DNA from 2 places in the Variovorax sp. V116 genome. Region 2 is predicted to be linked to the other one. Evidence: predicted binding sites of a transcription regulator. Region 2 holds the regulator's gene; the other holds the start of a gene.
The links. The regulator NrdR, encoded in region 2, represses ribonucleotide reductase genes. The targets are predictions, from matches to a motif close to CACNANATNTNGTG.
Positions count from the first base shown of each region.

Region 1: the regulator NrdR is predicted to act here: its motif matches at 1,915-1,928, upstream of ACAM58_RS04940 (ribonucleoside-diphosphate reductase subunit alpha).

Region 1 is NZ_AP028661.1:1,072,937-1,077,345, reverse strand. Features, by position in the region: gene ACAM58_RS04950 (sigma-54 dependent transcriptional regulator) at 1-1,066, shown strand, start outside; gene ampD (1,6-anhydro-N-acetylmuramyl-L-alanine amidase AmpD) at 1,053-1,661, shown strand; gene ACAM58_RS04940 (ribonucleoside-diphosphate reductase subunit alpha) at 2,012-4,409, shown strand, end outside.
Region 2 is NZ_AP028661.1:3,131,629-3,136,037, reverse strand. Features, by position in the region: gene ACAM58_RS14975 (PilC/PilY family type IV pilus protein) at 1-1,351, shown strand, start outside; gene ACAM58_RS14970 (type IV pilin protein) at 1,391-1,837, shown strand; gene nrdR (transcriptional regulator NrdR) at 1,853-2,296, opposite strand; gene glyA (serine hydroxymethyltransferase) at 2,316-3,560, opposite strand; ZMP/ZTP riboswitch at 3,602-3,728, opposite strand; gene ACAM58_RS14955 (lytic transglycosylase domain-containing protein) at 3,746-4,409, opposite strand, start outside.

The sequences.
Region 1 (4,409 bases), 2.1 Mb from region 2:
CGACTCGGAGCCGATGCGCCTGGTCAAGTCGCGCATCGCCAAGGTGGCGCGCGGCATGGCGCCGGTGCTGGTGCGCGGCGAATCGGGCACCGGCAAGGAACTGGTGGCGCGCGCCGTGCATGCCTGCAGCCAGCGCAGCGAGGGCCCCTTCGTCGCGGTCAACTGCGGCGCCATTCCCGAGAACCTGCTCGAGGCCGAGTTCTTCGGCGCCCGCAAGGGCTCCTACACCGGCTCGTCGCAGGACCGCGACGGCTACTTCCAGGCCGCGCGCGGCGGCACGCTCTTTCTCGACGAAATCGGCGACCTGCCGCTGGCGATGCAGTCCAAGCTGCTGCGTGCGATCCAGGAGCGCAGCGTGCGCTCCATCGGCTCGACGCAGGAAGACGCGGTCGACGTGCGCATCGTGAGCGCCACCCACAAGGATCTCCATGCCGAAGTCCAGGCCGGCCGCTTCCGGCAGGACCTGTTCTACCGGCTCAACGTGATCGAGATCGCGGTACCCGCGCTGCGCGACCGGCGCGAGGACCTGCCCGCGCTTTGCGCCGCGCTGCTCGCGCGCATTGCGCAGGACGGCGGGCTGCCGGTGCCGCATCTTTCCGCCGAACTGCTGCGCCGCCTGGCCCAGCACCGGCTCGACGGCAACGTGCGGGAGCTCGAGAACCTGCTGCACCGCGCGGTGGCGCTCAACGACGGCGACGAACTGCACCTGGACCTGATGGCGCCGCGGCCGGAGGCTGCCGAGGCACCGGCCGAGACGGCCATCGCCGAACCCGCGCCCTCTTCTGCCGCCGCGGCCGGCGGCGAAGCGCCTCGGGCGGCCGCTGCGCCCGCCGCGGAATCCAAGCCTGTGGCGCCCGCCCTCCCCTCGGACCTGCAGGCCTACCTCGATCAGCAGGAGCGCGAGATCCTCGTGCGCGCGCTGCACGAAAGCGGCTTCAATCGAACGGCCGCCGCCGCGCGGCTCGGCATGAGCCTGCGCCAGATCCGCTACCGCATCGCGCGGCTGGGCATCACCACGCCCGGCGGCGACGAAGGTGCCAGCAGCACCAGCCATGCCGACGACTGAAGCACCGGCAAGCAACGACGACGGGCTCTGGCACGCCGGCTGGTACCGCTTTGCCAAGGCGCTGCGCTCGCCGAATTTCGGGCCCCGGCCCGCGGGCGCGCAGACCGACCTGATCGTGCTGCACTCCATCAGCCTGCCGCCCGGCGAATACGGCGGCGAGGCCGTGCAGCAGCTCTTCACCAACCAGCTCGACTGGGACGCGCACCCCTACTTCCAGTCGATCCGCGGCCTTGCGGTTTCCTCGCACTTCTATGTGCGGCGCAACGGCGAGCTCTGGCAGTTCGTGAGCTGCGACGATCGCGCCTGGCATGCCGGCGTGTCGTCGTGGCGCGGCCGCGAGAACTGCAACGACGACTCCATCGGCATCGAGCTCGAAGGCCTCGAAGGCCAGCCCTTCGAAGAAGCACAGTACGAGGCGCTGGCCAGCCTCTGCCCCGCCATCGCGCAGCACTACGCCATCGCGCACATCGCCGGCCACGAGCACATTGCGCCAGGCCGAAAACAGGACCCCGGCGCCGGCTTCGATTGGCAATTGCTGCGCGGGCACCTCGGCTGGAGTCCACAGATGTTTCCTCCGCAGGTGGTGCAGCGCTAATTTTTTCAATCGCGCGGCGCCTCGCGATGCGCCGGTCCCGCGGCGCAGCAATGAGAAAATTGCAGCCGCTGCATGCAGCAACCATGCGCCCTGCAAGCCCAAATCGGCCTGCAAGCCACGGCCCATGCGGGTTGCGACAACATAGGCCAGTATTCATGCGGCATCGACGGCCGTGACCTAGGCCGAAAGAAATATCGACCAGGGTTGTATCCACTGGAAAACGCTACATCTAGTGGGTTGTACACCCCTCAGACCCTAGATATAGTGTCCTCCGTCCGGTCAACAACGCCGGCGCGACGCCCAACCAAGGCGTTGCCATCCAACAAGAATTGCCAACCGAGAGGAAGCGAATGCAAACAGCCCTGAACACCCCATCGACCTCGCGTGCCGTTCCCTCCACGCCCACGCAGCAGCAGCGCGACACCGCTGGCTCGCCCGCCGGACAGAACCTCGCGCACTACCAGATCATCCGCCGCAACGGCGCCGTGGTTCCCTTCGAACCCAACAAGATCGCCATCGCGATGATGAAAGCCTTCCTGGCCGTGCACGGCACCCAGGGCGCGGCTTCGGCCAGCGTGCGCGAAACGGTCGACGCGCTCACGCAAGGCGTGATCCGCGCCATGGTGCGTTCGCGTCCGGGCGGCGGCACCTTCCACATCGAAGACGTGCAGGACCAGGTCGAACTCGGCCTGATGCGCGGCGGCCACCACGAGATCGCGCGCGCCTACGTGCTCTACCGCGAGCGCCGCACGCAAGAGCGTTCCAAGCAGGTCGAGCAGGAAGCACCCGCCACGCCCACGCTGCACGTGCTGGACAACGGCGAACGCGTCGCGCTCGACCTGAACCAGCTCAAGGGCCTGATCGAATCGGCCTGCGAAAACCTGGGCGACAGCATCACCGCCGCGCCGATCGTCGCCGAGACCATGCGCAACCTGTACGACGGCGTGCCGCTCGACGAGGTCTACAAGGCCTCGATCCTGGCGGCCCGCACGCTGATCGAAAAAGACCCCGACTACACCTTCGCGACCGCCCGCCTGCTGCTGCACACGATCTTCAAGGAGATCATCGGCCGCGAAGTGATGCCCGCCGAGCGCGCCACCGCCTACGCCGACTACTTCCCGCAGTTCATCAAGAAGGGCGTCGAGAACGACCTGCTCGACGAGAAGCTGCTGCAGTACGACCTGCCGCGCCTGGGCGCCGCGCTCAAGGCCGAACGCGACAACCAGTTCGACTACCTCGGCCTGCAAACGCTGTACGACCGCTACTTCCTGCACGTGCGCAAGTCGCGCATCGAACTGCCGCAGGCCTTCTTCATGCGCGTGGCCATGGGCCTGTCGCTCGGCGAAATCGACCGCGAGGCCCGCGCCATCGAGTTCTACGAGGTGCTGTCGTCCTTCGACTTCATGTCGAGCACGCCCACCCTGTTCAACGCCGGCACGCTGCGCTCGCAGCTGTCCAGCTGCTACCTGACCACCGTGCCCGACGACCTGGACGGCATCTACGAATCGATCAAGGAAAACGCGCTGCTCTCCAAGTTCGCGGGCGGCCTGGGCAACGACTGGACCCGCGTGCGCGCGCTCGGCAGCCACATCAAGGGCACCAACGGCGAATCGCAGGGCGTGGTGCCCTTCCTCAAGGTGGTCAACGACACGGCCGTGGCCGTGAACCAGGGCGGCAAGCGCAAGGGCGCCGTCTGCACGTACCTGGAAACCTGGCACCTCGACATCGAGGAGTTCCTGGAACTGCGCAAGAACACCGGCGACGACCGCCGCCGCACGCACGACATGAACACCGCCAACTGGATCCCCGACCTCTTCATGCGCCGCGTGATGGAAAAGGGCACCTGGACGCTGTTCTCGCCCTCCAACGTGCCCGACCTGCACGACCTGTTCGGCGCCGACTTCGAGAAGGCGTATGTCGCCTACGAAGAAAAGGCCGCGCGCGGCGAGATCAAGCCTGCCCGCACCATCCAGGCCTCGGACCTGTGGCGCAAGATGCTCACGATGCTGTTCGAGACCGGCCATCCCTGGATCACGTTCAAGGACGCCTGCAACGTGCGCTCGCCGCAGCAGCACGCCGGCGTGGTGCACTCGTCGAACCTGTGCACCGAGATCACGCTGAACACCAGCGACACCGAAACCGCCGTCTGCAACCTGGGTTCGGTGAACCTGCTGCAGCACCTGAAGGACGGCAAGGTCGACCAGGAAAAGCTCAAGCGCACCATCTCGACCGCGATGCGCATGCTCGACAACGTGATCGACATCAACTACTACGCCGTGAAGAAGGCGCGCGACTCGAACCTGCGCCACCGCCCGGTCGGCCTGGGCCTGATGGGCTTCCAGGACGCGCTGTACGAACTGCGCATTCCCTACGCTTCGCAGGAAGCCGTGCAGTTTGCCGACGAGTCGATGGAAGCCATCTGCTACCACGCCTACTGGGCCTCGACCGAGCTGGCCCGCGAACGCGGCAAGTACTCGAGCTACAAGGGCTCGCTGTGGGACAAGGGGATCCTTCCGATCGACACGCTCGACCTGCTCGAAAAAGCCCGCGGCGGCTACGTCGAAGTGGACCGCTCGGCCACGCTCGACTGGGAGGCCCTGCGCCAGAAGATCAAGGCCGACGGCATGCGCAATTCCAACTGCGTGGCCATCGCCCCGACCGCGACCATCTCGAACATCATCGGCGTCGACGCTTCCATCGAGCCCTGCTTCGGCAACCTCTCGGTCAAGTCGAACCTGTCGGGCGAAT
Region 2 (4,409 bases):
GGCGCCCCAGCTCAAGAAGCTCAGCGAAAGCACCTACTCGCACAGGTACTACGTCGACGGCAGCCCGTTCGTGGCCGACATCTACATGGGTTCGGCCGCCGACGCCAAGGCCACCGACACCGAGAAGGCGAAGCTGTGGAAGTCCTTCCTCGTGGGGACGCTGGGGGCGGGCGGCAAGGGGTATTTCGTGCTCGACGTCACCAAGCCCGAGAACATCGGCGAGGCCAACGCCGCCGGCGTGGCCCTGATCGATACCACCGCCCTTGCCGACGACGACCTCGGCCACCAGTTCCAGCAACCCGTGCTCGATTCCTTTTCGAGGCGCGCGCTGCAGGTGGCGCGGCTCAACAACGGCCGCAGGGCCGTGATCCTGGGCAACGGCTACAACAGCACGAGCGAGAAGGCGATGCTGTGGATCCAGTACCTCGACGGCGACAAGTCCGTGCTGAAGATCCCCGCGCCGGCCACGCAGGCCGCCGGCACCGGCAACGGGCTGTCGGCACCGCAGGTGGTGGACAGCAACGGCGATGGCAAGGTCGACTACGTCTATGCCGGCGACCTGCTCGGCAATCTCTGGAAGTTCGACCTGAGCAGCGCCAAGAGCAGCGACTGGAAGGCCACCCTGGGCGCATCGAGCCTGGACGACGCGCCGCTGTTCGCCGCCGGCGCCACGCAGCCGATCACGGCCGCGCCGCTGGTCGTCGACCATCCGCGCGGCGGCTACATGGTGATGTTCGGCACCGGCCGGCTGTTTGCCGCCGGCGACGAAGGCAGCACCGCCCAGCAGTACCTGTACGGCGTCTGGGACCGCGCCAACGGCAGCACGGGCACCGCGGCGCTGGCCGACCTGGTGGCGCAGACCATCGGAACCGGCACGGTCAAGGAAGGCGACGTGGAATTCCGCACCGCGTCGAACCACGGCGTGAGCTACAGCGGCTCGGGCGGCAAGCGCGGCTGGTACCTCCAGCTGGGAACCGCCGGCGAACGCATCGTCTATCCAGGCGATGCGCTGAGCGGCAGCGCGGGGCTGTTCTCGTCCACCATTCCCGGTTCGGCGAGCAATTCGCTCGACTGCGCGCCGGGCACCAGCGACGACGGCTGGTCGATGGTGGTCGACTTCTTCAGCGGCGTGGTCCCCGACGGCATTGCCTACAACGGCTCCACCAGCGCGCTGGGCAGCTACCTCGGCTTCCGGAACCACTCAGGCCGCGACGACATCGTCTTCCGGCCGCAGGACGCCGCTGAAAAAGGCAAGCACGTGATCTGCAATGCGGCCGGCGGCTGCAACGAGACCGAGCTGCCGCAAGCCGTGCGCCGCTTCGGCTGGCGCAACCTGATCTCGTCGAACTGACGCCGCAGCGCTCCCCGAGCCATGAACAAACATCCTGAAATGCAGGCCCGCAAAGAGCGGATTCGCCCGCGCGGCTTCACGCTGGTCGAACTCATAATCGTGACGGCGGTGATCGCCATCCTGGCCGCGATCGCCTACCCGAGCTACACGCGCTACGTGTTGCGGGCCAAGCGGGCCGATGCCAAGCAGCAGTTGCTGCAGGCGGCCCAATGGACCGAGCGCTACCTGACGGCCAACGGCCAATATCCGCCTTTAACCGTTGCGCTGCCGGCGGGGCTGAACCAGGCGCCATCCTCCGGCACGGCAAACTACACCATCAGCTATGCGGCCCGGGACGCGACCAGCTACACGCTGCGGGCCGTGCCGCAGGGCGCATCGGCCGCCGACGAATGCAAAACACTCACGGTGAACCAGCAGGGCGTCAAGCTGGCGGCCGGCCAGACCAGCGCTTCGAATGCGCTGGTGCAGGCCTGCTGGAACCGCTGAGCGCGGGGCTCTTCTTCAGATGTCGCGCAGCAGCTGCCGGAACTCGTCCACGTCCTCGAAGCTGCGGTAGACCGAGGCAAAGCGCACGTAGGCCACCTTGTCGAGCTTTTTCAGCTCGCGCATCACGAGTTCGCCCACCTTGGTCGAATCGATCTCGCGCAGGCCGCTGGCCAGCAACTTCTGCTCGATGCGCAGCAGGGCGTTGTCGATCTGCTCGATGCTGACCGGGCGCTTGCGCAGCGCCAGCATCATCGAGGCGCGGACCTTGCCCGATTCGAAGTCGGCGCGGCTGCCGTCCTTCTTGACGACCACCGGAAAGTTGACGTCTGGCCGCTCATAGGTGGTGAAGCGCTTGTCGCAGGCGCTGCACTGGCGGCGCCTGCGCACGAAGTCGGCGTCTTCCGAAACGCGGGTCTCGACGACCTGCGTTTCGAGATGACCGCAAAAAGGACATTTCATGCGGCCACTTCTTGCCGGATCAGCGGTAGACCGGGAACCGGCTCGTCAGCGCGTGCACCTTTGCGCGGACCGCATCGATGTTGGCGGCGTCGCGCGGGTTCTCGAGCACGTCGGCGATCAGGTTCGCGGTGATGCGCGCCTCTTCGTCCCTGAAGCCGCGCGTGGTCATGGCCGGGGTGCCGATGCGCACGCCGCTGGTGACCATCGGCTTTTCGGGGTCGTTGGGGATCGCGTTCTTGTTGATCGTCATGTGGGCGCTGCCCAGCACGGCTTCGGCTTCCTTGCCGGTGATGCCCTTGGCGCGCAGGTCGACGAGCATCACATGGCTTTCGGTGCGTCCGCTCACGATGCGCAGGCCGCGCTCGGTGAGGGTGTCGGCCACGATCTGGGCGTTCTTGACCACCTGCTGCTGGTAGGCCTTGAACTCGGGCGACATGGCTTCCTTGAACGCGACGGCCTTGGCGGCGATCACGTGCATGAGCGGGCCGCCTTGCAGGCCCGGGAAGATCGCGCTGTTGATGGCTTTCTCGTGCTGCGACTTCATCAGGATGATGCCGCCGCGCGGGCCGCGCAGGCTCTTGTGGGTGGTGGAGGTGACCACGTCGGCATGCGGCACCGGGTTGGGGTACACGCCCGCGGCCACGAGCCCGGCGTAGTGGGCAATGTCGACCATGAAGATCGCGCCCACGTCCTTGGCCACCTTGGCAAAGCGCTCGAAGTCGATGCGCAGCGAATAGGCCGAGGCGCCCGCGATGATCAGCTTGGGCATGTGCTCGTGCGCCTTGCGTTCCATCGCGTCGTAGTCGATGGCTTCGTTGGCGTCCAGGCCGTAGCTCACCACGTTGAACCACTTGCCGCTCATGTTGAGGGGCATGCCGTGGGTCAGGTGGCCGCCTTCGGCCAGGCTCATGCCCATGATGGTGTCGCCGGGCTTCAAAAAGGCCAGCATCACGGCCTCGTTGGCCGAGGCGCCGCAATGCGGCTGCACGTTGGCGGCGTCGGCGCCGAAGATCTGCTTGACGCGGTCGATGGCCAGCTGCTCCGCCACGTCGACATGCTCGCAGCCGCCGTAGTAGCGCTTGCCCGGGTAGCCTTCGGCGTATTTGTTGGTGAGCTGCGAGCCCTGCGCGGCCATGACGGCCGGCGAGGCGTAGTTTTCGCTCGCGATCAGTTCGATGTGGTGTTCCTGGCGCGCGTTTTCGGCCTGGATGGCAGCCCAGATTTCGGGATCGGTCTGTTCGACCAGGATGTTGCGGTGGTACATGGCAGTCCTTTGAAGACGAGGTCCTTGTTCTTCAACCAAACAAGGGCTGCCCAGGCGAACGGCTGAACGCCTGTATGGATGCCAGGCGGCACGCTTCCCAGTGGTATTCCACGTCAGCGCAGGGCACCGTGCGGGGTGCTGCGCCTATCGCCAGTCGCGTACGGGGTGAAGTGTAGCGCAGGGGCTCAGGAAACGCCCGACAGCAGGGCCACTTTCTGCGGGTCCGCTGCCGGCTCGGCCGCCTGTTGCGGCTTGGGCGGCACGGCAACCGGAATCGGCTGGGCCTGCGCACGCACGACCGGCGCCGCGGGCGTTGACATGGTCGGCGGATTGCGGCCATTGGCCACCTGAACCAGGCGTTCGTGCTCGGCCAGCACCTTGCCGGCATAGCCGCCGTCGTCCTCGAGGTTGGCCGCGCCCACGTAGTAGCGCAGGCCGCCTTCGAGCGAGCCGGCGCGGGCGATGCATTCCTGCAGCACCTTCACGCCCACGCGCATGTTGGTCACCGGGTCGAAGGCGGTGAGCGTGCCGCCCGCGCTTTCGTACTTGTCGCCGTGCACGCGTGTCATGACCTGCATCAGGCCCTGGGCGCCGACCTGGCTCTGGGCGAAGGGATTGAAGCTCGATTCGACGGCCATGATGGCCAGGATCAGCGTCGGGTCGAGCTTGGTGCGCTTGCCCAATTGATAGGCCTCCGCAACCAGCACGCTCAGCGGCTCGGCCGCCACGCGGTACTTCTTGCTGAGCCAATAGGCCACGGCGGCCTGCTGCTTGGGCAGGTCGCCGGGGCTCGCGGCCGTGGTGCGCACGATGGCGGTCGGCTCCAGGTCGGTGGCTTCGGGCGCGGGC